DNA from 2 places in the Weizmannia sp. FSL W8-0676 genome. Region 2 is predicted to be linked to the other one. Evidence: a T-box and tRNA genes for the amino acid it is inferred to sense, from the RefSeq annotation. Region 2 holds a T-box; the other holds one or more tRNA genes.
The links. A T-box is a leader RNA that pairs with one kind of tRNA and senses whether it is charged. The one in region 2 lies ahead of leuS (leucine--tRNA ligase), so its partner is inferred to be a tRNA-Leu.

Region 1: it encodes a tRNA-Leu, which carries the amino acid that the T-box ahead of leuS (leucine--tRNA ligase) is inferred to sense. The anticodon was not compared.

The regions. Positions count from the first base shown of each region.
Region 1 is NZ_CP151954.1:63,242-78,182, forward strand. Features, by position in the region: gene folP (dihydropteroate synthase) at 1-228, shown strand, start outside; gene folB (dihydroneopterin aldolase) at 206-574, shown strand; gene folK (2-amino-4-hydroxy-6-hydroxymethyldihydropteridine diphosphokinase) at 567-1,085, shown strand; gene lysS (lysine--tRNA ligase) at 1,416-2,903, shown strand; rRNA gene NST20_RS00325 (16S ribosomal RNA) at 3,299-4,852, shown strand; rRNA gene NST20_RS00330 (23S ribosomal RNA) at 5,172-8,103, shown strand; rRNA gene rrf (5S ribosomal RNA) at 8,475-8,590, shown strand; tRNA gene NST20_RS00340 (tRNA-Val) at 8,599-8,674, shown strand; tRNA gene NST20_RS00345 (tRNA-Lys) at 8,682-8,754, shown strand; tRNA gene NST20_RS00350 (tRNA-Gly) at 8,828-8,902, shown strand; tRNA gene NST20_RS00355 (tRNA-Leu) at 8,915-9,003, shown strand; tRNA gene NST20_RS00360 (tRNA-Arg) at 9,014-9,090, shown strand; tRNA gene NST20_RS00365 (tRNA-Pro) at 9,095-9,171, shown strand; tRNA gene NST20_RS00370 (tRNA-Ala) at 9,181-9,256, shown strand; rRNA gene NST20_RS00375 (16S ribosomal RNA) at 9,376-10,929, shown strand; rRNA gene NST20_RS00380 (23S ribosomal RNA) at 11,249-14,180, shown strand; rRNA gene rrf (5S ribosomal RNA) at 14,380-14,495, shown strand; gene NST20_RS00390 (YaaC family protein) at 14,753-14,941, opposite strand, start outside.
Region 2 is NZ_CP151954.1:2,167,801-2,182,741, forward strand. Features, by position in the region: gene NST20_RS10670 (NERD domain-containing protein) at 1-96, opposite strand, end outside; gene thpR (RNA 2',3'-cyclic phosphodiesterase) at 109-678, opposite strand; gene NST20_RS10680 (hypothetical protein) at 828-995, shown strand; gene dat (D-amino-acid transaminase) at 1,044-1,913, opposite strand; gene pepV (dipeptidase PepV) at 2,010-3,428, opposite strand; gene NST20_RS10695 (ISLre2 family transposase) at 3,805-5,220, opposite strand; gene NST20_RS10700 (DeoR family transcriptional regulator) at 5,888-6,109, shown strand; gene NST20_RS10705 (polysaccharide biosynthesis protein) at 6,604-8,229, opposite strand; gene NST20_RS10710 (sporulation protein Cse60) at 8,458-8,643, opposite strand; gene NST20_RS10715 (hypothetical protein) at 9,000-9,200, opposite strand; gene leuS (leucine--tRNA ligase) at 9,792-12,206, opposite strand; T-box leader at 12,276-12,482, opposite strand; gene NST20_RS10725 (MFS transporter) at 12,537-13,724, opposite strand; gene NST20_RS10730 (YtzC family protein) at 14,055-14,330, opposite strand; gene NST20_RS10735 (class I SAM-dependent methyltransferase) at 14,711-14,941, shown strand, end outside.

The DNA of each region.
Region 1 (14,941 bases), 1.2 Mb from region 2:
GGCTATCCCGTCCTGCTTGCTGCTTCAAGAAAGCGCATAATCGGAAGCGTGCTCGGGCTGCCGACTGGCGAAAGAATGGAAGGCACCGGGGCGGTATGCTGCTTTGGCATCATGAAAGGCTGCCATATGGTCCGTGTCCACGATGTAAAACCCGTAAGCAGAATGGTGAAAATGATGGACGCCCTCGTCGGAAAAGGGGAACAGGATGGACAAAATTTATATTCATGATATGGAATTTTACGGTTACCACGGCGTATTGCCCGAGGAAAACAAACTGGGCCAGCGCTTCCGTGTATCCATCGTGCTTGGTCTGGATTTAAAGCGGGCGGGCGAAACCGACCGGCTGGAAGAAACCGTCAGTTATGCGGATGTCTATGCATGCGTGAAAAAAATTGTTGAAGGGCAGCCTTTCAAGCTCCTTGAAGCTGTTGCAGAAAAACTGGCTGCTTCCATTCTCGCTTTATATGAAAAAGTTGCGGAAGTCACAGTCAAAGTAACCAAACCGGACCCGCCCATTCCCGGCCATTACAAGTCCGTTGCGGTAGAAATTACAAGGAGAAGAAAGAATGGATAATCTCGCTTATTTGGCACTCGGATCCAATATTGAACCGCGATTTGATTATCTTCAGCACGCCGTCCGGTTGCTTGGAAACAACCCGGGCATAAAGGTTTGCAAAGCTTCATCCATTTATGAAACCGAACCTGTCGGGTACACAGACCAGGGACAGTTTTTAAACATGGCTGTCAAAATTGAAACGGGGTTATCCCCTTTTGGCCTGCTCGCTGCCTGCCTTGAGATTGAAAAAAAGTTACGGAGAAAAAGGAAAATTCATTGGGGGCCGCGGACAATAGACCTTGACATTTTGTTGTATAATCAGGAAAATATGAAAACAGAGAATCTTACCATTCCGCACCCGCGCATGCATGAACGGGCATTTGTTTTGGTTCCCCTCACGGAATTGGACAATGCACTTTGCGACCCTGTAACCAAAATCCCGTATGCGGAGCTGCTGAAAAAATGCGCAGACAAAGAAGGTGTCCGGCTGTGGAAACAGATCACAGGGGATACTGCTTTCTTGCCATAAAGGGTACCCCCGGGCATTTTAAACAACCCGGCGGCGGCTTTATACTGAAATACGGATTGGTGTATAACCGGTACGGAAACAACGACAGGCCATGTAACGGAGTACTGCCGGAGGAATCCTGGCAGTACTTGCTTGTATACATACAAAGAAAAAACCTGGTGAAAGGATGTCTGAACGCGAAAGATTGTGTACAATAATAGAGGTATACGTCTATAATGGCTAATGTTGGGCGGCAGAACCTTTCATACTTGAAGAGGGCGGAAAATAAGGAAAGGCGTCTTTCCTTTTCTATCATATTGGCCGGCATTTTTAACGATTGGAGGAAAAAAGATGAGTGGCGAAAATATAAATGAACAGTATCTGGTCCGGAAAGAAAAAATGGAGGCGCTCCGCGAAAAAGGGGTGGACCCGTTCGGCAAGCGTTTTGAACGGACAACCGACACGGAAGAATTAAAACAAAAATACGGCGAATGCACGGAAGAACAACTGGAAGAAAAAGAGATTCCAGTTGCCATTGCCGGGCGGATCATGACAAAACGGCGGAAAGGAAGGGCCGGGTTTGCCCATATCCAGGACTTGAAAGGGCAAATCCAGTTTTATATTCGCCAGGACGCAGTCGGTGAAGAACAGTACGAGTTATTCAAAAGCACGGACCTTGGCGACATTGTCGGGCTTAAAGGCACGGTTTTCCGGACAAAAGTGGGCGAATTGTCCGTCAAAGTCAAAGAATTTATTCTGTTAACAAAAGCGCTGCGCCCGTTGCCGGATAAATTCCACGGCCTGCGGGACATCGAGCAGCGGTACCGTCAGCGTTATCTCGACCTGATTATGAGTGAAGAAAGTAAAAACACGTTCATTACAAGAAGCCGCATTATCCAGTCCATCCGCAATTATTTGGACAAGAACGGCTATTTGGAAGTCGAAACGCCAATGATGCATGCCATTGCAGGTGGGGCGGCTGCACGGCCGTTTATCACCCATCACAATGCGCTCGATATCGACCTTTATATGCGGATTGCGATTGAACTCCACCTGAAACGGTTGATTGTCGGCGGGTTGGAAAAAGTCTATGAAATCGGCCGCGTTTTCCGCAATGAAGGAATCGATACCCGCCATAACCCGGAATTCACGATGCTTGAGCTGTACGAAGCATATGCGGATTTTAACGATATTATGCAGCTGACTGAAAACATGATTGTGCACACAGCAAAAGAAGTACTCGGCACCACCGCCATCCGGTACGGTGAACATGAAGTAAATCTTGAACCGGAATGGCGCCGCCTGCATATGGTCGATGCAATTAAAGAATATACGGGCGTCGACTTCTGGAATGTGACAAGCACCGAAGAAGCAAGGGCACTTGCAAAAGAACACCATATTGAAATCACGGAACATATGGAATACGGGCATATCGTCAATGAATTTTTCGAGCAAAGGGTAGAAGAAAAACTGATCCAGCCGACTTTCGTTTACGGGCACCCGGTCGAAATCTCGCCGCTTGCTAGAAAAAATGAAAAAGACCCGCGGTTTACAGACCGGTTTGAACTGTTCATTGTCGGCCGTGAACATGCCAATGCCTTCACCGAACTGAATGACCCGATCGATCAGCGCGAACGTTTCGTGAACCAGCTGAAAGAGCGCGAGCAGGGGAATGACGAAGCGCACCAAATGGATGAAGACTTTATTGAAGCATTGGAATACGGCATGCCGCCAACAGGAGGACTCGGCATCGGCGTTGACCGGCTTGTCATGTTGCTGACCAATGCCCCGTCTATTCGGGACGTGCTGCTCTTCCCATTAATGAAAAGCAGGGATTAAGCAAAGCAAAACTTACAAAAAGCAGCGGGGCAGGAACCGCTGCTTTTTGTAAACATCATTTTAAATAATATTAACGTTCAAGCGGCTGGTTTTTTGTGAATTGTATTGGCTACGGCCAGCGGTAAGCCTTTTTCTTGTTTTGCTGAAAGAGAGCAGGCTTCAGCTTGTTTGAAAAATAAATGGCGAAAAGCTGTTGCATTCGTACCAAATACATGGTATAGTATTATTCGTTGGCTAATTAAATGCCTGCTTAAAAATACAGATTTAAAAAAGTTGTTGACAATAGTATTTGTTTGCAGTAGAATATTAAAGTCGCTTAGAAAACAACTTAGATTGTTCCTTGAAAACTGGACAAAACGAAACGTCAAATTCTTTTTGAGCTTTTATCAAACATCTTTACTGAGAGTTTGATCCTGGCTCAGGACGAACGCTGGCGGCGTGCCTAATACATGCAAGTCGTGCGGACCTTTTAAAAGCTTGCTTTTAAAAGGTTAGCGGCGGACGGGTGAGTAACACGTGGGCAACCTGCCTGTAAGACTGGGATAACGCCGGGAAACCGGGGCTAATACCGGATAGTTTTTTCCTCCGCATGGAGGAAAAAGGAAAGGCGGCTTCGGCTGCCACTTACAGATGGGCCCGCGGCGCATTAGCTAGTTGGCGGGGTAATGGCCCACCAAGGCAACGATGCGTAGCCGACCTGAGAGGGTGATCGGCCACATTGGGACTGAGACACGGCCCAAACTCCTACGGGAGGCAGCAGTAGGGAATCTTCCGCAATGGACGAAAGTCTGACGGAGCAACGCCGCGTGAGTGAAGAAGGCCTTCGGGTCGTAAAACTCTGTTGCCGGGGAAGAACAAGTGCCGTTCGAACAGGGCGGCGCCTTGACGGTACCCGGCCAGAAAGCCACGGCTAACTACGTGCCAGCAGCCGCGGTAATACGTAGGTGGCAAGCGTTGTCCGGAATTATTGGGCGTAAAGCGCGCGCAGGCGGCTTCTTAAGTCTGATGTGAAATCTTGCGGCTCAACCGCAAGCGGTCATTGGAAACTGGGAGGCTTGAGTGCAGAAGAGGAGAGTGGAATTCCACGTGTAGCGGTGAAATGCGTAGAGATGTGGAGGAACACCAGTGGCGAAGGCGGCTCTCTGGTCTGTAACTGACGCTGAGGCGCGAAAGCGTGGGGAGCAAACAGGATTAGATACCCTGGTAGTCCACGCCGTAAACGATGAGTGCTAAGTGTTAGAGGGTTTCCGCCCTTTAGTGCTGCAGCTAACGCATTAAGCACTCCGCCTGGGGAGTACGGCCGCAAGGCTGAAACTCAAAGGAATTGACGGGGGCCCGCACAAGCGGTGGAGCATGTGGTTTAATTCGAAGCAACGCGAAGAACCTTACCAGGTCTTGACATCCTCTGACCTCCCTGGAGACAGGGCCTTCCCCTTCGGGGGACAGAGTGACAGGTGGTGCATGGTTGTCGTCAGCTCGTGTCGTGAGATGTTGGGTTAAGTCCCGCAACGAGCGCAACCCTTGACCTTAGTTGCCAGCATTGAGTTGGGCACTCTAAGGTGACTGCCGGTGACAAACCGGAGGAAGGTGGGGATGACGTCAAATCATCATGCCCCTTATGACCTGGGCTACACACGTGCTACAATGGATGGTACAAAGGGCTGCGAGACCGCGAGGTTAAGCCAATCCCAGAAAACCATTCCCAGTTCGGATTGCAGGCTGCAACCCGCCTGCATGAAGCCGGAATCGCTAGTAATCGCGGATCAGCATGCCGCGGTGAATACGTTCCCGGGCCTTGTACACACCGCCCGTCACACCACGAGAGTTTGTAACACCCGAAGTCGGTGAGGTAACCTTTACGGAGCCAGCCGCCGAAGGTGGGACAGATGATTGGGGTGAAGTCGTAACAAGGTAGCCGTATCGGAAGGTGCGGCTGGATCACCTCCTTTCTAAGGGGAAAAGCGTAGGGCGCTCGTTCATCGGCGTACGGATTTCGAAGTCTTCGACTGAGATAAAGGAAACACGATGAGCCTTAAAGGCGAATCGATGCCCGCTTATCGTAGGGAGAAGACGTAGAAATACGCTAGCCGATAGCGCCCGGAGCTAGACATAAAAGGAAAACCTTCGGTTTTCCGAAATTAAGTTTGGCGTTTTCGTTTTGTTCAGTTTTGAAGGTCCAATCCTTCAGTATGTGTTCTTTGAAAACCGGATAGGAGAAATAAACCAAGTAAACCGAGAATCGCTTATTTTTGGATTTAAACCTTTTATGGTTAAGTTAGAAAGGGCGCACGGCGGATGCCTTGGCACTAGGAGCCGATGAAGGACGGTACAAACACCGATATGCTCCGGGGAGCTGTACGTAAGCTTTGATCCGGAGATTTCCGAATGGGGAAACCCCCTGTCTTTAATCGGACAGGATTCCTGCCTGAATCCATAGGGCAGGAAGGGCACACCCGGGGAACTGAAACATCTCAGTACCCGGAGGAAGAGAAAGCAATTGCGATTTCCCAAGTAGCGGCGAGCGAACAGGAAACAGCCCAAACCGGAAGGCTTGCCTTCCGGGGTTGTAGGACACTCATATGGGAGTTACAAAAGAACGGGGTAAGTGAAGCGGCCTGGAAAGGCCTGCCGGAGAAGGTAAAAGCCCTGTAACTGAAACTTCGTTCTCTCCCGAGTGGATCCTGAGTACGGCGGGACACGAGGAATCCCGCCGGAATCCGGGAGGACCATCTCCCAAGGCTAAATACTCCCTAGTGACCGATAGTGAACCAGTACCGTGAGGGAAAGGTGAAAAGCACCCCGGGAGGGGAGTGAAAGAGATCCTGAAACCGTGTGCCTACAAGTAGTCAGAGCCCGTTAACGGGTGATGGCGTGCCTTTTGTAGAATGAACCGGCGAGTTACGGTCTCATGCAAGGTTAAGCTGAAGAAGCGGAGCCGCAGCGAAAGCGAGTCTGAACAGGGCGAAAGAGTATGAGGCCGCAGACCCGAAACCAGGTGATCTACCCATGTCCAGGGTGAAGGCAAGGTAACACTTGCTGGAGGCCCGAACCCACGCACGTTGAAAAGTGCGGGGATGAGGTGTGGGTAGCGGAGAAATTCCAATCGAACTTGGAGATAGCTGGTTCTCTCCGAAATAGCTTTAGGGCTAGCCTCAAGCGGAGAGTTTTGGAGGTAGAGCACTGTTTGGACGAGGGGCCCTCATCGGGTTACCGAATTCAGACAAACTCCGAATGCCAAAAACTTATGCTTGGGAGTCAGACTGTGAGTGATAAGATCCATGGTCGAAAGGGAAACAGCCCAGACCGCCAGCTAAGGTCCCAAAGTATACGTTAAGTGGAAAAGGATGTGGCGTTGCTTAGACAACCAGGATGTTGGCTTAGAAGCAGCCATCATTCAAAGAGTGCGTAATAGCTCACTGGTCGAGTGACGCTGCGCCGAAAATGTACCGGGGCTAAACGTATCACCGAAGCTGCGGATGGACACCGTTTGGTGTCCGTGGTAGGAGAGCGTTCTAAGGGCGTTGAAGCCGGACCGGAAGGACCGGTGGAGCGCTTAGAAGTGAGAATGCCGGTATGAGTAGCGAAAGAAGGGTGAGAATCCCTTCCACCGAATGCCTAAGGTTTCCTGAGGAAGGCTCGTCCGCTCAGGGTTAGTCGGGGCCTAAGCCGAGGCCGAAAGGCGTAGGCGATGGACAACAGGTTGATATTCCTGTACCGCCTCTTCACCGTTTGAACGATGGGGGGACGCAGGAGGATAGGGCAAGCGCGACACTGGTTGATCGCGTCCAAGCAGTTAGGCCGGTGCGGAGGCAAATCCTTCGCGCCAAGGCGGAGCTGTGATGGCGAGGGAAATTAAAGTACCGAAGTTCCTGATTCCACACTGCCAAGAAAAGCCTCTAGTGAGGTGAAAGGCGCCCGTACCGCAAACCGACACAGGTAGGCGAGGAGAGAATCCTAAGGTGAGCGAGAGAACTCTCGTTAAGGAACTCGGCAAAATGACCCCGTAACTTCGGGAGAAGGGGTGCTTTTTGGGGTGTATGCCCCGGGAAGCCGCAGTGAATAGGCCCAGGCGACTGTTTAGCAAAAACACAGGTCTCTGCGAAGCCGCAAGGCGAAGTATAGGGGCTGACACCTGCCCGGTGCTGGAAGGTTAAGGAGAGGGGTTAGCCGCAAGGCGAAGCTCTGAACTGAAGCCCCAGTAAACGGCGGCCGTAACTATAACGGTCCTAAGGTAGCGAAATTCCTTGTCAGGTAAGTTCTGACCCGCACGAAAGGTGTAACGATCTGGGCACTGTCTCAACGAGAGACTCGGTGAAATTATAGTACCTGTGAAGATGCAGGTTACCCGCGACAGGACGGAAAGACCCCATGGAGCTTTACTGCAGCCTGATATTGAATTTTGGTACAGCTTGTACAGGATAGGTAGGAGCCTTGGAAACCGGAGCGCCAGCTTCGGCGGAGGCATCGGTGGGATACTACCCTGGCTGTATTGAAATTCTAACCCGCACCCCTTACCGGGGTGGGAGACAGTGTCAGGCAGGCAGTTTGACTGGGGCGGTCGCCTCCTAAAAGGTAACGGAGGCGCCCAAAGGTTCCCTCAGAATGGTTGGAAATCATTCGCAGAGTGTAAAGGCATAAGGGAGCTTGACTGCGAGACTTACAAGTCGGGCAGGGACGAAAGTCGGGCTTAGTGATCCGGTGGTTCCGCATGGAAGGGCCATCGCTCAACGGATAAAAGCTACCCTGGGGATAACAGGCTGATCTCCCCCAAGAGTCCACATCGACGGGGAGGTTTGGCACCTCGATGTCGGCTCATCGCATCCTGGGGCTGTAGTCGGTCCCAAGGGTTGGGCTGTTCGCCCATTAAAGCGGTACGCGAGCTGGGTTCAGAACGTCGTGAGACAGTTCGGTCCCTATCCGTCGCGGGCGCAGGAAATTTGAGAGGAGCTGTCCTTAGTACGAGAGGACCGGGATGGACGCACCGCTGGTGTACCAGTTGTCTTGCCAAAGGCATCGCTGGGTAGCTATGTGCGGAAGGGATAAGTGCTGAAAGCATCTAAGCATGAAGCCCCCCTCAAGATGAGATTTCCCACAGTTTAACTGGTAAGATCCCTGAAAGATGATCAGGTTGATAGGTCCGGGGTGGAAGCGCGGTGACGCGTGCAGCTGACGGATACTAATCGATCGAGGACTTAACCACGAAAAGCGGAGGTGCCTTGTTTAGCCCCGACAAGCGAATGTTCTGACCGGCATGGAGCCGTCTTTTGGCTCCGTGGCGGGCAGGTGATTCGACCTCGAGGGGCTAGGCACCGAAGCTGGACAATAGAAAAGCGGAAGCGCCTTGCCCATCGGCGTACGGATTTCGGAGCTTTCGACTGAGATAAAGGAAACACGACGAGCCCTTAAAGGCGAGTCGATGCCCGCTTATCATAGGGAGAAAGCGCAGAAATACGCTAGCCGATAGGCGCTGGAGCTAGACAATTTTCAAAGTTAGAAACCAAAGCTATTCTCCGTTTACAGTTTTTTCTCCCATCCGGTTTTCAGGGAACACATCCCAAAATAAAATACAGGTCCGGTGATGATGGCGGAAAGGTCACACCCGAACACATCCCGAACTCGGAAGTTAAGCTTTCCAGCGCCGATGGTAGTTGGGGGTTTCCCCCTGCGAGAGTAGGACGTTGCCGGGCCATAATACGGAGGATTAGCTCAGCTGGGAGAGCGTCTGCCTTACAAGCAGAGGGTCGGCGGTTCGATCCCGTCATCCTCCACCATAAATATGAGCCATTAGCTCAGTTGGTAGAGCATCTGACTTTTAATCAGAGGGTCGCAGGTTCGAATCCTGCATGGCTCATCATATTTAGCAGGAGATAAGAGTTTCAGCCTGTTCAAAGCCGCCCTGAAATTCTTTGTTATCTGCATCTTTTGCGGAAGTAGTTCAGTGGTAGAACATCACCTTGCCAAGGTGGGGGTCGCGGGTTCGAATCCCGTCTTCCGCTCCATTTTTTTCTCTTGCCGGGGTGGCGGAATTGGCAGACGCACAGGACTTAAAATCCTGCGGTAGGTGACTACCGTACCGGTTCGACTCCGGTCCTCGGCACCATTCAATGTATGCGCCCATAGCTCAATTGGATAGAGCGTTTGACTACGGATCAAAAGGTTAGGGGTTCGACTCCTCTTGGGCGCGCCATATACGGGAAGTAGCTCAGCTTGGTAGAGCACATGGTTTGGGACCATGGGGTCGCAGGTTCGAATCCTGTCTTCCCGACCATTCAAATTCGGGGCCTTAGCTCAGCTGGGAGAGCGCCTGCTTTGCACGCAGGAGGTCAGCGGTTCGATCCCGCTAGGCTCCACCAAAGAAGCATTGACTTTTAAATAAATAGGTGCTATAATTTAAAAGTTGCTGTTTGAGATTGTTCCTTGAAAACTGGACAAAACGAAACGTCAAATTCTTTTTGAGCTTTTATCAAACATCTTTACTGAGAGTTTGATCCTGGCTCAGGACGAACGCTGGCGGCGTGCCTAATACATGCAAGTCGTGCGGACCTTTTAAAAGCTTGCTTTTAAAAGGTTAGCGGCGGACGGGTGAGTAACACGTGGGCAACCTGCCTGTAAGACTGGGATAACGCCGGGAAACCGGGGCTAATACCGGATAGTTTTTTCCTCCGCATGGAGGAAAAAGGAAAGGCGGCTTCGGCTGCCACTTACAGATGGGCCCGCGGCGCATTAGCTAGTTGGCGGGGTAACAGCCCACCAAGGCAACGATGCGTAGCCGACCTGAGAGGGTGATCGGCCACATTGGGACTGAGACACGGCCCAAACTCCTACGGGAGGCAGCAGTAGGGAATCTTCCGCAATGGACGAAAGTCTGACGGAGCAACGCCGCGTGAGTGAAGAAGGCCTTCGGGTCGTAAAACTCTGTTGCCGGGGAAGAACAAGTGCCGTTCGAACAGGGCGGCGCCTTGACGGTACCCGGCCAGAAAGCCACGGCTAACTACGTGCCAGCAGCCGCGGTAATACGTAGGTGGCAAGCGTTGTCCGGAATTATTGGGCGTAAAGCGCGCGCAGGCGGCTTCTTAAGTCTGATGTGAAATCTTGCGGCTCAACCGCAAGCGGTCATTGGAAACTGGGAGGCTTGAGTGCAGAAGAGGAGAGTGGAATTCCACGTGTAGCGGTGAAATGCGTAGAGATGTGGAGGAACACCAGTGGCGAAGGCGGCTCTCTGGTCTGTAACTGACGCTGAGGCGCGAAAGCGTGGGGAGCAAACAGGATTAGATACCCTGGTAGTCCACGCCGTAAACGATGAGTGCTAAGTGTTAGAGGGTTTCCGCCCTTTAGTGCTGCAGCTAACGCATTAAGCACTCCGCCTGGGGAGTACGGCCGCAAGGCTGAAACTCAAAGGAATTGACGGGGGCCCGCACAAGCGGTGGAGCATGTGGTTTAATTCGAAGCAACGCGAAGAACCTTACCAGGTCTTGACATCCTCTGACCTCCCTGGAGACAGGGCCTTCCCCTTCGGGGGACAGAGTGACAGGTGGTGCATGGTTGTCGTCAGCTCGTGTCGTGAGATGTTGGGTTAAGTCCCGCAACGAGCGCAACCCTTGACCTTAGTTGCCAGCATTGAGTTGGGCACTCTAAGGTGACTGCCGGTGACAAACCGGAGGAAGGTGGGGATGACGTCAAATCATCATGCCCCTTATGACCTGGGCTACACACGTGCTACAATGGATGGTACAAAGGGCTGCGAGACCGCGAGGTTAAGCCAATCCCAGAAAACCATTCCCAGTTCGGATTGCAGGCTGCAACCCGCCTGCATGAAGCCGGAATCGCTAGTAATCGCGGATCAGCATGCCGCGGTGAATACGTTCCCGGGCCTTGTACACACCGCCCGTCACACCACGAGAGTTTGTAACACCCGAAGTCGGTGAGGTAACCTTTACGGAGCCAGCCGCCGAAGGTGGGACAGATGATTGGGGTGAAGTCGTAACAAGGTAGCCGTATCGGAAGGTGCGGCTGGATCACCTCCTTTCTAAGGGGAAAAGCGTAGGGCGCTCGTTCATCGGCGTACGGATTTCGAAGTCTTCGACTGAGATAAAGGAAACACGATGAGCCTTAAAGGCGAATCGATGCCCGCTTATCGTAGGGAGAAGACGTAGAAATACGCTAGCCGATAGCGCCCGGAGCTAGACATAAAAGGAAAACCTTCGGTTTTCCGAAATTAAGTTTGGCGTTTTCGTTTTGTTCAGTTTTGAAGGTCCAATCCTTCAGTATGTGTTCTTTGAAAACCGGATAGGAGAAATAAACCAAGTAAACCGAGAATCGCTTATTTTTGGATTTAAACCTTTTATGGTTAAGTTAGAAAGGGCGCACGGCGGATGCCTTGGCACTAGGAGCCGATGAAGGACGGTACAAACACCGATATGCTCCGGGGAGCTGTACGTAAGCTTTGATCCGGAGATTTCCGAATGGGGAAACCCCCTGTCTTTAATCGGACAGGATTCCTGCCTGAATCCATAGGGCAGGAAGGGCACACCCGGGGAACTGAAACATCTCAGTACCCGGAGGAAGAGAAAGCAATTGCGATTTCCCAAGTAGCGGCGAGCGAACAGGAAACAGCCCAAACCGGAAGGCTTGCCTTCCGGGGTTGTAGGACACTCATATGGGAGTTACAAAAGAACGGGGTAAGTGAAGCGGCCTGGAAAGGCCTGCCGGAGAAGGTAAAAGCCCTGTAACTGAAACTTCGTTCTCTCCCGAGTGGATCCTGAGTACGGCGGGACACGAGGAATCCCGCCGGAATCCGGGAGGACCATCTCCCAAGGCTAAATACTCCCTAGTGACCGATAGTGAACCAGTACCGTGAGGGAAAGGTGAAAAGCACCCCGGGAGGGGAGTGAAAGAGATCCTGAAACCGTGTGCCTACAAGTAGTCAGAGCCCGTTAACGGGTGATGGCGTGCCTTTTGTAGAATGAACCGGCGAGTTACGGTCTCATGCAAGGTTAAGCTGAAGAAGCGGAGCCGCAGCGAAAGCGAGTCTGAACAGGGCGAAAGAGTATGAGGCCGCAGACCCGAAACCAGGTGATCTACCCATGTCCAGGGTGAAGGCAAGGTAACACTTGCTGGAGGCCCGAACCCACGCACGTTGAAAAGTGCGGGGATGAGGTGTGGGTAGCGGAGAAATTCCAATCGAACTTGGAGATAGCTGGTTCTCTCCGAAATAGCTTTAGGGCTAGCCTCAAGCGGAGAGTTTTGGAGGTAGAGCACTGTTTGGACGAGGGGCCCTCATCGGGTTACCGAATTCAGACAAACTCCGAATGCCAAAAACTTATGCTTGGGAGTCAGACTGTGAGTGATAAGATCCATGGTCGAAAGGGAAACAGCCCAGACCGCCAGCTAAGGTCCCAAAGTATACGTTAAGTGGAAAAGGATGTGGCGTTGCTTAGACAACCAGGATGTTGGCTTAGAAGCAGCCATCATTCAAAGAGTGCGTAATAGCTCACTGGTCGAGTGACGCTGCGCCGAAAATGTACCGGGGCTAAACGTATCACCGAAGCTGCGGATGGACACCGTTTGGTGTCCGTGGTAGGAGAGCGTTCTAAGGGCGTTGAAGCCGGACCGGAAGGACCGGTGGAGCGCTTAGAAGTGAGAATGCCGGTATGAGTAGCGAAAGAAGGGTGAGAATCCCTTCCACCGAATGCCTAAGGTTTCCTGAGGAAGGCTCGTCCGCTCAGGGTTAGTCGGGGCCTAAGCCGAGGCCGAAAGGCGTAGGCGATGGACAACAGGTTGATATTCCTGTACCGCCTCTTCACCGTTTGAACGATGGGGGGACGCAGGAGGATAGGGCAAGCGCGACACTGGTTGATCGCGTCCAAGCAGTTAGGCCGGTGCGGAGGCAAATCCTTCGCGCCAAGGCGGAGCTGTGATGGCGAGGGAAATTAAAGTACCGAAGTTCCTGATTCCACACTGCCAAGAAAAGCCTCTAGTGAGGTGAAAGGCGCCCGTACCGCAAACCGACACAGGTAGGCGAGGAGAGAATCCTAAGGTGAGCGAGAGAACTCTCGTTAAGGAACTCGGCAAAATGACCCCGTAACTTCGGGAGAAGGGGTGCTTTTTGGGGTGTATGCCCCGGGAAGCCGCAGTGAATAGGCCCAGGCGACTGTTTAGCAAAAACACAGGTCTCTGCGAAGCCGCAAGGCGAAGTATAGGGGCTGACACCTGCCCGGTGCTGGAAGGTTAAGGAGAGGGGTTAGCCGCAAGGCGAAGCTCTGAACTGAAGCCCCAGTAAACGGCGGCCGTAACTATAACGGTCCTAAGGTAGCGAAATTCCTTGTCAGGTAAGTTCTGACCCGCACGAAAGGTGTAACGATCTGGGCACTGTCTCAACGAGAGACTCGGTGAAATTATAGTACCTGTGAAGATGCAGGTTACCCGCGACAGGACGGAAAGACCCCATGGAGCTTTACTGCAGCCTGATATTGAATTTTGGTACAGCTTGTACAGGATAGGTAGGAGCCTTGGAAACCGGAGCGCCAGCTTCGGCGGAGGCATCGGTGGGATACTACCCTGGCTGTATTGAAATTCTAACCCGCACCCCTTACCGGGGTGGGAGACAGTGTCAGGCAGGCAGTTTGACTGGGGCGGTCGCCTCCTAAAAGGTAACGGAGGCGCCCAAAGGTTCCCTCAGAATGGTTGGAAATCATTCGCAGAGTGTAAAGGCATAAGGGAGCTTGACTGCGAGACTTACAAGTCGGGCAGGGACGAAAGTCGGGCTTAGTGATCCGGTGGTTCCGCATGGAAGGGCCATCGCTCAACGGATAAAAGCTACCCTGGGGATAACAGGCTGATCTCCCCCAAGAGTCCACATCGACGGGGAGGTTTGGCACCTCGATGTCGGCTCATCGCATCCTGGGGCTGTAGTCGGTCCCAAGGGTTGGGCTGTTCGCCCATTAAAGCGGTACGCGAGCTGGGTTCAGAACGTCGTGAGACAGTTCGGTCCCTATCCGTCGCGGGCGCAGGAAATTTGAGAGGAGCTGTCCTTAGTACGAGAGGACCGGGATGGACGCACCGCTGGTGTACCAGTTGTCTTGCCAAAGGCATCGCTGGGTAGCTATGTGCGGAAGGGATAAGTGCTGAAAGCATCTAAGCATGAAGCCCCCCTCAAGATGAGATTTCCCACAGTTTAACTGGTAAGATCCCTGAAAGATGATCAGGTTGATAGGTCCGGGGTGGAAGCGCGGTGACGCGTGCAGCTGACGGATACTAATCGATCGAGGACTTAACCACGAAAAGCGGAGGTGCCTTGTTTAGCCCCGACAAGCGAATGTTCTGACCGGCATGGAGCCGTCTTTTGGCTCCGTGGCGGGCAGGTGATTCGACCTCGAGGGGCTAGGCACCGGAGCTGGACAATTTTCAAAGCTATTCTCCGTTTACAGTTTTTCTCCCATCCGGTTTTCAGGGAACACATCCCAAAATAAAATACAGGTCCGGTGATGATGGCGGAAAGGTCACACCCGAATACATCCCGAACTCGGAAGTTAAGCTTTCCAGCGCCGATGGTAGTTGGGGGTTTCCCCCTGCGAGAGTAGGACGTTGCCGGGCCAAATCAAAACCGCAGGCGATTTGTCTGCGGTTTTTGCATATTTTTATTGGGAAATGTACTCGGCTCCTGCTTTTTTCGGAATGCACCCCGTTTTGCTCAAAGTTATCAAATGAGGAGCCGGAAAGGGATTTTTCAACTTGCAAGGTCTTCTTGATGGTAGAAATCGGCCGAAAAGCACACACAGATAGCCGGTGAATCGTTCCATTTTGCGCTTGTCCGTAAGAATCGGTTTCCCCTTTAAGTTTGGCGAAATTGTTTAACGTATACCCTTTAGAAACTGCAGGCAGAGGAACGGGCCTTTTTCGATTGCCGTCTGGAGAAAAAGGCGGATGGCCGGAAAGTCAATCGTTTCCCGGTTCTTAAGCAGTTCTGCCCACCATTCTGTTTCGTAGCGGGAAATCATGCTCAAATTATATAAAAGCAGGTAATGGACCAATATATCGGG
Region 2 (14,941 bases):
CTGTTGTTTTTTCAGCCGGATAAACTGGTTGGTGTAACGGATTAAGTCTGTTTCATAACGTGATACAAAGTCTTGCATTTTTAATAACTGTCCCATTTTCCTTTTCCCTTACTTCAAATTCTGTGCATCAGCCAGCCTGAAAGACTGCACGATTTCGTATTTTGGCGTTTTATGGAGATTCGTCCGGTAGAGCACGATCCGGTCTGCCGAAAAAGGCACCGTTTCCGGCAAATACCTGTCCAGCATGCCGGCAGCAAAAGGCCTGTCGCCGCCCCATTTCCGCGCCAGCGTAATATGCGGGTGAAACGGTCTTCGATCAAGTGAAAATCCTGCTTCAAGGCAACAGCCGGCCACCATTCTTTCGAGATCAAAAAGCGGCTGCGATTCCTGTATGCCTGCCCAGAGCACGCGCGGTTCGTCTTTTTTTCCAAAAGTGCCGAAGTGGTCGAACACAAGCGTCAGCATGCGAAATGTGCCGATTTTATCTGCAATCAGCCGGTTCGCTTTCTCCAATTGCGCCTCTTCTGCCGCTCCCAAAAAAGCAAGGGTAATATGGGCATCATCGCGGTGCACCCATCGCTGGAACGGCAGGCTGCTTTTCATGCCGGCAGTTGCCTGCTGCAATTTTTGTTTGAGCGCTTCCGGCAGCATGACGGCATAAAAATAATGGTTTGCCATCGCTTTTTTCGCCCCTGTCCATCATGGTTTTGTGTTTATTTTAACAAAAACCGCCCTGCTGGTATACTGTACAAAACTTGGTTTCTGCCATTTTCCATGTTTTTATTTTTCAAAATCGGGTATATAAATATGTTAAGGGGGGAGCTGGAGTGAAGATTGGCGACCATGTCATGTACAAAGGAGAGAATTGTGAAATCGTATTTATTTACAAAAGCGGGTATTGTGAACTGAAAAAGCCGTTTCTTCATCAGATTGTGCTTGCCCGCATGTCGGAGCTTGAACCGGCAGGAGAAGAAGAGGCCAGGCTCCAAAAATAGCAGGGGCTTCCTTTAACCGTTTCTCCGGCTAAAGGAATGCCCCTTCTTTTAGTTTGGCGCCCCCGGAACCGCTTGAGCCGAAAGGGCATGAATCTCCCTATCAAAAGCATGCTGCAGTTTTAACGTTACCGTGCCCGGTGTGCCGCCTGCAACGGGTTTACCGTCAATGTCCACAACCGGCATCACTTCGGATGTCGTGCTTGTAATCAGGACTTCATCCGCCGTGCACAAATCCTCTACCGTAAATGGCTCTTCCTGGAAAGGAATGCCTTCTTTCCCGCAAATGCCAAAGACCACTTGTCTTGTAATTCCGTTTAAAATGAGGTTCGTTGCCGGGTGTGTCAATAGCACGCCGTCTTTCACAATAAATACATTCGACGATGAACCTTCTGTCACTGTTTCGCCGCGGTGCTGGATTGCCTCATAAGCGCCATTTTCCGCAGCTTTTTGTTTGGCGAGCACATTGCCGAGCAGGTTCAGGCTTTTGATGTCGCAGCGCAGCCAGCGGATGTCTTCCGCAAGCACCGCTTTTACGCCTTTTCTCATTTTTTCCAGCGGCCGTTCCATTTCACTCGTGTATGCAACAAACGTCGTTTCGCTTGTTTCCGGAAAATGGTGTTTCCGTTTTGCGACGCCGCGCGTAAATTGCAAATAGACAATCCCTGTATGGAGCTGGTTTGCCGCAACCAGTGCTTCCAATTGCGCCGTCAGCTGCTCCATTGTATACGGAATGTGGAGCGAAAGTTTTTCCGCGCTTGAATAGAGCCGTTTTAAATGCATTTCGCTTGTAAACAGCCTGCCCCCGTATACGCGGACCACTTCGTAAATGCCATCCCCGAACTGATAACCGCGGTCTTCAATATCAACACTTGCTTCTCCCCTGTCGACCAGGGTGCCGTTTAAAACCAGTTTCTCCATGATGCAACCCCTTTGCCTTTCTTCATTTTATTGCGGCTTTCCCGACCATTTCTGTGCTTGCTTGCATCCCGCCGGCATTGACGCTCACAGCTGAAGTCACGCGTGCTTCCCGGCCAGTTCATAAATGGACTGTGCATAAATCGCCGTTGCTTTGAGCAAATCTTCCACATACATGTACTCATCTTTTTGGTGCATGACATCTTCGCGTCCCGGGAAAAGCGCCCCAAATGCCACACCTTTTTTAAGGGTGCGTGCATATGTACCACCGCCGATTGCCAATAGCTTCGCTTCCTCTCCGGTCTGCTCCTCGTACACTTTCGCAAGCGTCGTAATCAGCGGGTCATTTTTGTCAACATAATGCGGTTTCTGATCGGAAAAATGATCGAAACGCAAGCCGTCTTCTTTTAATTTCGACACAATTTTTGTTTTTCCTGCTTCAAGATCGAAAGTAACGGGATAACGCATATTTAATCCTATGCGGCCACCTTTTTCCTGATGATAGGACATGATCCCGATATTGATCGTCAATTCCCCGGAAACTTCATCTTTGTACCCGATGCCGAAATATTCACCGCGTGAACGGCCGAAGAACTGGTTGAGCGTTTTGATGAATTTTGCCCCGGCACGGTCAAGCGCCACACTGTTTAAAAATTTTGCCAGATAAAGCCCCGCGCTTTTTCCGTTTTCCGGTTCCGCGCCATGGGCCGAAACGCCTTCCAGCTTTAAAATCAAAACGCCGCCGTCCACGAAATCCTGCCCGGCAAGCCCGGTTTCCTTCTGATAATCCTGGAATTTTTGCAAAAGTTCCGTCTGCTCGCCGTGCGCGACAAGGCGTGCCTCCGCATAGTCCGGCACCATATTGTAGCGGCGCCCCGATTCAAAAGAAAGCAGTTCCGCCTGCTGCGGGTCTTCCGTTTTTTCCGGATCCTGGATAATGTCAAAATCGGCAATCCCTTTTTCCGCATAAATGATCGGGAAGTCGGCATCCGGCGAAAACCCGATGGCCGGCATTTCCTCGTTTGCAAAATAGGCGTCCATGCATCTCCAGTTGCTTTCTTCATCTGTCCCGACAATGAGGCGCACCCTTTTTTCAAGTGGCACCCCGAGTTCTTTTACAATTTTCATGCCGTAATAAGCCGCCATTGTCGGGCCTTTGTCGTCGCTTGAGCCGCGCGCATAAATTTTCCCGTCTTTGACTGTGCCGCTGTACGGGTCAACTGTCCAGCCGTCCCCCTCCGGCACTACATCGACATGCCCGAGGATCCCGAGAATGTCTTCTCCTTCCCCCATTTCAAGGTGGCCGGCGAGATTTTGCACATTTTTCGTTTTGAACCCGTCTTTTTCACCGAGATCGAGCATATATTGGAGCGCCTCCCTGACGCCTTGCCCGAGTGGTGCTTCTTCCGTTGCATTCGCTTCATCGAGAACGCTCCTGATCTGCAAAATCCCTTTCAGATCGCGGATCAAATCCTCTTTCCTTTTTAATACTTCTTCCATCCAGTGGATATCGGCCATTTTTGTCGCTCCTTTATGTTGTCATTCGTTCTTTATTTTACTTCTTTTTCCATTGATTACAAAATGAATTGATATCTTTGTATGTGTCAAGTTTTTCTCGACAAGGTTTAAATATCGGGTATTCCAAGACACTCTTTTTGTACACTTTCGGCTACCGTGCTTTACTTGCTCGGTGTAATTTTCGGAAAAGATGTAATATTTCCGTATAAAGATGGATAACGGGGATGTTGAGGCGCGCGAAATTCACTCGCTTTCCGCGGGCGGCCGGCGAGCCTCCTCGCTCGTACCTCGCTGCGGGGTCTCTCCTGGCTCGCTTTTCCCGCAGGAGTCTCGTAAATTTCGCGCGCCTCAACGATCAGTCCCCACTGAGCCAAGCTTAAAACGAAAGCTCTAATATTTTGCTTAAATGTCCCATTGCCGATGAACTGCTTGAATGCAGGGCAACTGATCCGTGCTTTACGCCCACTGACGGGCGTACAGGCTGCTTGAGTAGTTGAGACATCCTGATTAATTGTTTCAAGTTCCGTTGCTTTCTCTCGCTTCTTGAACGGTGTTTCAGATAGACTTCTCTCAATGTCCCATTGAGTATGCCTTGTTTGATTTTCACCATGGCTTCTGCGCCAAGTTCACTCCAATGCATGCCCCTTTTTTTCATCCTGAAGGAGATATGCCTTTGATTCGATTCCATCGCTCCTAGGCCTCTCGCACCTTCCGGCACGTTTTTCACCCTGTCTCTCCAGTCAAAAATGCGGTCCCAGTTTTTCAAGATATACGAACGGAATTCCTTGATTTTCTTGAGAGCCTTTTTATCCGTCAAGGTGCTTTCGTGCGTATCCAAATATAACGTGAATTGGTCCAGGTCATGCGTTCTAATCGCTTTTCTAATTTGCTCTTTGATCTCGCTCTTTCCGCCCCCGAATGTCCTTACGATGGCTTGTGCAACGTGGTAGGTATCCAGCTGGTTGAGCACCGGAAATTCCGACTGTGAGAATGCTGTTTGAAACCGTTCAGCTGTATACCCTGCACCTCCATCGCTGTTTGTAATGACATGCGCTTTTTCAAGAGAGTAGGTGTTGGCAGCTTTGGCTTGCACTTCATCCCAAAATGTCTGGATGGCTTCCGTTGTCATGATGACTGTGGGCTGACGCAGGGAGACCCTTTTACCATTGGTTTGCCATCCCTCATAGAGAATGGCGTGGTGGACTTCCATACTCTGTTTCTTTTTTAGTCCCCGAACGAATACACCATCTGCTTCAGAAAACAGGTAGTCTACCTTCTTCCCCTCAGGCAGGGAAACAGCTATTTCTAGCTCTTCTACAAGTGCCTTATCGGCTTCCGCCTGAGTTTTCCCTACGTGTTTTACCATGTTCCCTACAGTTGTGTGACTAAGACTCACTGCTGTCCACTCTTTTAAAATATCAGCTACTTCCCGATAGGTGTTCTCACTTGCCAACTCTGCCACCTTTAATTCCACTAACGGGCTGTATCGTTGGTGTGGTACCAGCCCTAACCATTCATCCAGAGGATAATGGGAATTTCCTCTCTTGTCATGCATTAATGAGCGTTTAAAGGTCACACTTCCAAATAGAAACTGAATGTTTCTGTTATCACTCCGGCAGTACTCCCAGCCATCCTCCAGCTTTTTCTGCTTAATTGTTTTATCTAACGTCTCAAATATTTCCCCAACCCATTGCGTAAAGGCATTCTGAATCAGAATTTTAACTTGTTCTTCAAATTCAATAAGACTTTTTGTATCCTTTAATAATCTAGCAATTATTGATATAATATCCATAGGAAGACCTCTTTCTAAATGTATTCGCCCACAAGCGTACATTTAAATGATAGAGCGTCTTCCCATTTTTTTCCACTCATCTGCCCTTCGAGTAAAATTTTACACATACGATATCTTTTGCGGGCGGGGGATGAAAGACAAAACTTTGGCCGGCAAACGGCATTTTGTCCTTCATAACCGCGATGAAAGACAGAACGTGGTGCCTGGACTGCCGAAACGTCCTTCATTGGCGTGGTAAAATCAAAATACCAGCCAATCCGACCTGTCCGATTGGAACGGGCGCCCAATTAGACAAAATTGCCAGTCACTACACACCAATTGTTCCATTAGCACGCCTAATCAGAAAAGCAAACAGCAAAATGTCTTTCATCGGGCTGGCAAAGGCCATACCTTTAGCGGGATTACAGCAACCCAGGGAAAAGGGTGGTAAAAAGAAAACGCTATCATTAGTGGTTATAAACTTAGCAGGCACAACATATGGTGTAAACAAGAGCTGATATATTTGTCAATTCAGGCAAAAAGATGTACAATATAATTGACTGACATCTTAGAAAAAATTTTAGAAAAAGGAGTTGTCCGAACGGCACGCATATTCCTGTAAGCTAAACACATGTTGTAAAGCTGTTTGTCGTCTTTGTCTTTGGAAAAAAGATGAGGGAGTGGTATTTTGAAACCATCAACAGACCGTATGCTTACTCGTATTAAGTCGATTTATGTGTTTATTAAAGAGAAAGGGACTGTGACAACCCAGGAACTGGTAGATGAGTTCGGCATCACTCCTCGCACCATTCAAAGAGATTTGAATGTGCTGGCATACAACGACTTGGTCAAAAGCACACACAGGGGGATTTGGACAACAACCAGCAAAAAAGTTAAGATGTCATCTTAGAGAAAGAAACAAATTGTTTTTTTGGAAAGCGGCAGCGGAGACATGCAGTGCCGCTTTTGGCATGTTTAAGAGCCTTTTATCCCCGCCATTTTCTTTTACCACAACGCCATCTCACAAGTTAAATGCGCCTCACCCTTATATCCGTTTTGCCTTCCCTGCACCAACTTTTTACCCTAATATGAAATCCTGCCTCCATCTATTAAACCCTGACACCGGGCACCTATCCGCTAAAGTGGGATTCAGCTTTTACTCCCGCTTGAAAACCCGCCTCCACGCATTGAACCCTGACACCGGAAACCTATCCGCTAAAGAGGGGGCAGCTTTTTACGCCCGTTTGTAGCCCACGGCTAAACGGTTGAACAACCGAAAACGCCAGGAAGTCCAGCTTTTTACCGCAGCTTGCAATCCCGCTGTCACGATAAAACAGCCAGATACACAACTTTATCCCGCGTCTTGCCCGTAAGCCAGCTTCCTGCCGCACACACCCCGTTTCCTTACCGCATATGCAACCTGGCCTTCACGCGTTGAATCCTTACGCCGAACAGCTTGTCCGCAAGTTTCGATTTCAGGCCAAGGTAGGCATAAACAACCGCACCGGCCGCGGCGCAAATCGTGACAATCAGCAATGCCTGCCACCTTGAAGAAGGCGAAAGCACAAGCGTGAGCCCTTTATATACGGCACCGGTCACCGCCAGCATGACGGCATTAAAAATCAGAATCAAGATCGTGCGCCGGATCACTGTCCGATACGGATAGGCTGCGAAAAGTTTGATCACAATAAAGTTGATCAGAATCGACGCTGTATAACCGATTGCCGTGGCGTAGACTGCGCCGAGGATCCCAAACATTTTGATCAGCGGGATATTCAGGCTTAATTTTAACAAAAGCCCGACGAGCAAGCTTAAAATCGTCCAGCGCTGCTCATTGATCCCCTGCATGATCGCCGCCGTCACGGAATAAAGCGAGAACAAAATAGCAACCGGCGCATAATGCATCAGCACGCTGACCGAGACGGCGTTATCCGTATTATAAAAAATCGCAAAAATAGGCTTGGCCAAAAGCGACATCCCAAGCGCAGCCGGCACCGTAATAAAAAGCAGCACCTGCAATGTCTGGTCAACAGATCGGACGAGCATATCGCGCTCCCTTTTTGCGAAAGCTTCCGTAATCATCGGAACAAGCGTCATGGAAAAGGCGGTCGCAAGGGAGACCGGAATGATGACAAGCTTGTGCGACTGGAAATTCAACATCCCGAGCTGCGTCTGCCACATTTTCCCGAGCCCGACCGCTTCCATACCGCGCTTCACTGTCAGCTGGTCAACCATTTGGTAAAGCGAATTGGCGATCCCGACAAATACAAACGGCAAAGCAGAAAGGATGATTTCTTTATACAGCGTGGGGATCGAAACATGCATTGTGCCTTTGTCCTGTTCAAGCAGCCGGTCAAGATGCGGTTTTCGTTTGAACCAGTACCAAATGAGCACAAACAGGCTCGCCATCCCGCCGACAAAAGCCGCAAATGTTGCCGCGCTGATGGCGGACACGATGCTGCCGTGAAGGATATGCAAAATCACGTAAGCACCGATCAGCATAAATAAAATCCGGACAACCTGCTCCACAACCTGGGAAACAGCAGAAGGCCCCATTGACTGGTGCCCCTGGAAAAAACCACGAATCAGGCTCATCACCGGAATAATGATCAGCGCAAAACTGACCGCCCGGATCACCACCGTCACATCGGCTTTTGAGAAAACCTGCGCTTCCTGCTTGCCGGCCATCGCCAAATCCGTAAAATACGGGGCAAAAACATACATCACAAGAAAGCCGGCAATACCGGTCACAATCATTAAATACATGCTCGACCTGAACAGCTTCCGGCTGACCGCATATTCTTCCAGCGCATTGTATTTTGCCACATATTTTGCGACAGCAAGCGGGACGCCTGCCGTGGAAATGCTGATAAAAATATTGTAAGGGACATATCCGAACTGATAGAGTGCCTCCGGTCCCGATCCGCCGATGATCGCATCAAACGGAATCACATAGAATACCCCGAGAATTTTCGAGATGATCGTCCCAAATGTTAAAATAAACGTGCCGCGCAATAATTTTGAAGACATAAAATCCCTTCCCGCCCGAAATGATCTTCCGGCCGCCCCTGATGCGGACGGGCCTTTTTTCACACACTATAATGTAGTGTACCGCGAACATACCCGCTTGACAATTTTTTTATGAAGAATTTTTTTCGCGGACAGGCGGCGGGATGGATGGCAGTTGGGGCTGCAGCTGCCATGGATCATATTTTACAATCGTCTGGACGAAAAAAATCCGGGCTGGGCAACCCCGCTTTATTTATGGTATAAAATCATCGCCGAAAAACAGTAAATCTGGTCGTCGTCCTCCGGCTCCACCATGGCGGCAATATTATATTTGACATCAATGAGCTGGTCTTCGCTGATTTTTTCCAAAAACGTATTCATGCTCTCCTCAAGGTCTTTCTCATGTTCACAATCAAAAAGTTTAACCTGTACCATTGTGGCCCCTCCCTGTTTTATTTATTTCTATTATCTCCAATTTCAGAACATTTTAATCAGGCGCTTCGATTTTTAAAATCCACTTGGCATAAGTATAAAATACCGGGAAAAGGAAGCAATAGGCAACCAGTGAATGGAGAATGTCCCACCCTTCCAAGTAATGAAATACCCCGAACCGAACGGAAATGGATTCCATCAATAATGTGAATCCAATCCAAACAAGCAAATAAAACAGCACGATGCGCACAGAGCGAAGCCGCGCCCGGAATAAACTCTGTACCGTAATAAACAAATAGCCGTACAAAGTAAAAACCGGAATATAAATAATAAAGTCGAATAGTTCGATATCTTTGGAATCAAATGTATTGTATAAGTTTTAAAGGATACATCCCGCTAAGCACTTCATCCGCAAAGCAGGCCATTGCTGTAAAAAACAGCCCGGTCGCAAGCCCTGCTTTCCATGAAACGGCTTTTGGAAGAAGATACAGTGCCAGCATCAAACCTGCCAAAGCAACAAGGGTAAAGATTTCATTCTCGTCAAATTTTTTCGGAAGCATGCCGGCGCACCTCCTTTTTCCTGTCCAACCATCTATAGAGCGCATCGCCCACGTGTACCACCGCAAGATCAGTGAAGAAGAAAGCAAGGGCATACCGCCATGACCATTCGTAGGTATACAGAATTTGTAAAAAATCGAGGATGGCGACATAACCCGTAAAAACAAGGAAAAAACATACAGCGGCCAGGGTTTTCCGGCCGGACGTCCGTGATATGTGAAATACGTGCAAATACAGCAAAAACAAAAGGGGCACCTGAAACAGAACAAGCAACCTGGAAATATAGAACATCGGTGTATGGTGATCATGAACAAAGTGCAGGTTCATTTCCAATATCCTTAAAAAATTGATTGTCCAGTAATATAACCATAAGTAAAGCAGCAATGATTTCATTTTTTCTGCCTGAAACAGCGCGCGGGATAAATATGCCAGTCCCGCCCCTGCCAAAAGTGAAAATAAAAGAACCATCTTTTTTCCCCTTTTTTGTGGTTGATAGTCCTAGTTTGCTATTTCACAAACAAATTATGAATTTCACGCATAAAAAATGGGGCTTACGGCCATTTCACCGTAAAGCCCCGTTTTCCGGAAATCCATTAGTTTGCCACAATGTTGACAAGTTTGCCCGGCACGGCAATGATCTTGCGAATCGTTTTTCCTTCCGTAAACTCTTTGATTTTTTCATCCGCAAGCGCGAGTTTTTCCATGTCATCGCGGCTCATGTTGCGGTCGATCTTCACTTTGTTACGGACTTTGCCGTTCACCTGGAGGACAATTTCCACTTCATTGTCGACGAGTTTTGAAGCATCAAAAGAAGGCCATGCTTCATATGTGATCGTGCCGCTGTGGCCGAGTTTTTCCCACAGTTCTTCGGCAATATGCGGGCAAAACGGCGACAGCAGCTTGACGAAGCCTTCCACATACGTTTTCGGTATGACTTCCGCTTTATAGGCATCGTTGATAAACACCATTAATTGCGAAATGGCCGTGTTAAAATGAAGGGCATCGATATCTTCCGTCACTTTTTTGACCGTCAGATGATACGTTTTTTCAAGTGCCGGATTGGCCTTGTCCTGGATTTTTTCTGACAGGCTGCCGTCTTCATTCACAAACAGGCGCCAGATCCTGTCAAGGAAGCGGCGGGAACCGTCAAGGCCGTTTGTCGACCATGGAATCGAAGCATCCAAAGGGCCCATGAACATTTCGTACAGCCTGAGCGTATCTGCCCCATGCGACTCAAGAATGTCATCCGGATTGACGACATTGCCGCGCGATTTGCTCATCTTTTCATGGTTCTCGCCAAGGATCATGCCCTGGTTGAACAATCTTTGGAATGGCTCTTTCGTCGGCACAACGCCGATATCGTACAAAAATTTATGCCAGAAGCGGGCATACAGCAAGTGAAGCACCGCATGCTCAGCCCCGCCGATGTAAAGGTCAACCGGCAGCCATTTTTTCAGTTTTTCCGGATCGGCAATCGCTTTGCGGTTTTTCGGATCGATGAAACGGAGGAAGTACCAGCAGCTTCCTGCCCATTGCGGCATCGTGTTTGTTTCGCGCCGGCCTTTTTTCCCTGTTTCCGGATCCACAACATTGACCCATTCTTCAGCATTTGCAAGCGGTGATTCGCCTGTTCCGCTCGGTTTGATTTCCCTCATTTTCGGAAGTATGAGCGGCAGCTCTTCTTCCGGCACGGCAGTTATGGTCCCGTCTTCCCAGTGGATGACCGGGATCGGCTCGCCCCAGTAACGCTGGCGGCTGAACAGCCAGTCACGCAGGCGGTATGTCACTTTTTTCTGCCCAATCCCTTTTTCTTCAAGCCATTCGATCATGCGTTTAATGGCTGCCTGCTTGCCCAGCCCGTTTAAAAACCCGGAATGGACGTGTTCGCCGTCGCCGGTATAGGCTTCTTTTTCAACATTGCCGCCTGCGACGACTTCTTTTATCGGCAAATTGAATTTGCGGGCAAATTCATAGTCGCGTTCGTCATGGGCCGGCACCGCCATGATTGCGCCTGTCCCGTAGCTCATTAATACATAATCGGCAATCCAGATTGGCATTTTTTCGCCGTTGGCAGGGTTCACGGCATACGCCCCTGTAAATACGCCGGTTTTTTCTTTCGCAAGGTCGGTCCGTTCGAGGTCGCTTTTTGACTGCACCTGGGCAATGTAAGCCTGGACCGCTTCGGCCTGCTCTTTCGTTTTAATTTTATTCACAAGCGGGTGTTCCGGCGCAAGCACGGCGTAGGTCGCCCCGAACAGCGTATCCGGGCGGGTCGTGAAGACGGTGAACGTTTCATTTGTGCCTTCAACCTGGAATGTCACTTCCGCCCCTTCCGAACGGCCGATCCAGTTGCGCTGCATATCCTTAATGCTTTCCGGCCAGTCCAGTTCCTCGAGGTCTTCAAGAAGGCGGTCCGCGTAGGCGGTAATTTTCAGCATCCACTGGCGCATCGGTTTGCGGATGACCGGATGCCCGCCGCGTTCGCTCTTGCCGTCAATGACTTCTTCGTTTGCAAGCACGGTTCCGAGCGCAGGGCACCAGTTGACCGGCACTTCATCAATATAAGCAAGCCCGTTTTTCCACAGCTGCAGAAAAATCCACTGCGTCCATTTATAATATTCCGGATCAGATGTGTTGATTTCCCTGTCCCAATCATAGGAAAACCCGAGCGCTTTGATCTGGCGGCGGAATGTATGGATATTTTGAATCGTGAAAACAGACGGATCATTGCCGGTATCAATCGCATACTGCTCAGCCGGAAGCCCGAATGCATCCCAGCCCATCGGATGGAGCACATTATACCCTTGCATCCGTTTCGCCCGCGAGATGATGTCGGTCGCCGTATATCCTTCCGGGTGCCCGACATGGAGGCCCGCCCCCGACGGGTACGGAAACATATCCAGGCAGTAAAATTTTGGTTTATTTTCGTCTTCACCGGCACGGAACGTTTGATGTTCTTCCCAGTAATGCTGCCATTTCTTTTCGATTTTCCGGTGGTCAAAACTCATGACAGACTCCTCCTTTTTTATGTATCGACATTGACAACAAAGCAACACAAAAAACCTCCCATCCCACGAAAAAGGGACGAGAGGGTTCTCCCGCGGTACCACCCAAATTAGTGCAAGCACTCACTTTAAGTCCTTAACGCGGAATACGGCAAATACTAAAACGGGTTCATATTTGCAACTCAAAGGCGAGTTCACGGGGTTCTCTGATTGGCTTGCACCTCCCGCCAATTCTCTTGTTTCAGTGCCGCCGTTACTGCTCCTTGTCAACGTTCTTCTATCGTTTATTCAATTTATAACCTATTTTACAGAAATTCATTCCCGGTTTCAACATTATTTTCCTGCCACCTCAGAATGCGGTTTTTTTGCGAGCGGGCGGTCATACAACAAGGCCAGTAAAAGGGAAACGGCGAGAAAGAAAATGAGCAATCCGAACAATGCCTTCATGCCGAATGCATCTGCGACAAACCCGCCTACAACAGGGCCAATCATTCTGCCGCATGTTGCGACACTGTTAATGATGCCCTGGTAAAACCCTTCCCGCCCTTTCGGCGAAAGCGTATTGGCAACTGCGGGAACAGCCGGCCAGACAAGCATTTCCCCGACCGTTAAAATGCCCATTGCCACTGCAAAACCGGGAAAATGCCCGGCAAAAGCAACGACAGCGAATGACAGCATAAAAATGGCCGTCCCAGCAACAATTTGCTGTTTGACTTCCGGCAAGAACCGCTTTAAAAACGGCAAAAGGAGCGGCTGGCCGAGCACGATGATCGCGCCGTTCAATGTCCAAAGAAAGCTGTACTTGTTCAGCGATATATGAAGCGTCTGCGTATAAGTGGAAATCGTAGCCGTCCATTGCGTGTACGCCGTCCATGCCAGGAAATAAGCAAAGCATAATATGATGAGGGATGCCACTTGCGCCCTTCCTGCACTTTTGGCAGAAACAGCGGCTGCTCCCGCATACCCAGCATGTTTTTCGGCAATATTCCGGTAGCCGAAGATGGCAATCGCCATAAAAACGAGAAAAAGTGCAAGATTCGCTGCAAAAATAAGGTCAATGGAATAAGAGGCAATCACACCTCCCAGCGCGGCACCGAGTGCAACCCCGATGTTGTTGGCGACATAGATGGCATTGAACGCTTTTCTCCCTCCGCCTTTCCAAGCCGCGCCCGCCATTGCAAGGATCGCCGGGCCGATCATGCCGGAACCGAGCCCGATTGCGCCGAGGAAAAATACATAATCCGGCCAAGCGTGGTTCCATGTCAAGCCGGCAAGCGCAACGGCGGAAATCAGGCCGCCAAGCAGCACGGAACGATAACCCCCGATTTTATCATGCAAATAGCCGCCCAAAAGACTGCCGATGACGCTTGTAAAATGATTCAGCATGAGCACGAGCCCGGCGATAAACAGCGATTTGCCGAGATGATCGTGAATATAGATTGAATTTAACGGCCACAAAAAAGAAGCGCCAGTCATATTGACAGCCATGCCAATGACGAGCAGCCACACAGTTTTTGGCAAAAAGAATGCCCCCCTGCTAATGAATCGGTCAAAGGAAATTGTAGGGGTTTTTCCCGGCAGTTACAAGCATTCTTGCAAAATATAAATATTATGGCAATTCCCGCCCTCTGTTTGCGCCGCCATTTGCATGGAAAGCGGGATAAGGCCCGTGCCTTATCCCGCTTTCATGAATCCGGCCGGCTTTACTTGCTGTTTTTCCCAAGTTGCCGTGCCGAAACCGTTCCCATATTCCCGTTGTTCACGCCAGATTTTTCGCAGGAGTATCTTGCCTGGCTTTTCTGTTTTGCTTATCGGCAATTTTGCTCCCGCAAGCTTCGTTTTTGCCGGCAATTACATGGTCGGTTCATGTTCCTGCAAAATCATCTCGTTTTGCAGCTGCTGAATCACAAGGCGCATACGGTGGAGGCGCTCGCGCTGCTGGGAATTGGCACTGATCGCCAGTTTGCAAAGCTCGTTATAAGCGTCTTCCAGCTCTGTTAACGGCTCCGAAAAATCATAATAGCCGTAGTTTTCCTGGCGGTTGCCTTCCGCAAATTGCTCACGTGCCGATTGAACGGCTTGCTCGCAGCGGTTGATACAATTTTCGACTGCTTCCCGTGTGGCCATCACGATTCCCCCTTTATGCTTTGAAGCGTACAAGCTTCATTTGTATGATGCCCCGTGCAGAAAAATTGTTTCCCCTGCGCATTGGGAGTTTCTTCCGGACAGCAATTCCGAATCCGCCCACCTTTGCACCTGCATCCGTTCATGGTAAAATGCAAAAGAGCGCGCTGCAGAAAGACGGTTTATTACCATTTTGGCGCGCGAGCCTGCATGTCTGAAGAATAAGAACGATTTTGCCGTGTTCATTCCGGCATTCCTGTTAGAATGGAAATTTGATGTAAAACATGATTTTTAACGTGTCACTTATGCCTTTTTACGGTAAAAAAGAAACAGGCGTTCAACTTCCGCCTGTAGACCAATCAAAAAATGGAGATGTTGCAAAGATGAATATGCTTCCTGTTCTTCCATTTGCCCATTCACTGTTGGAAAAAGCCGTGAAAGAAGGCAGTTTTGCCATTGATGCCACGGCCGGGAACGGGCATGATACCGTTTTTCTCGCCAAACGGGTTGGAAAAAGCGGAAAAGTGTTTGCTTTTGATATCCAGCCGGAAGCGGTAAAACGGACAAAGGAACGCCTGGAGAAAGAAGGCCTCGTTACGCGCGCCGAACTTTTC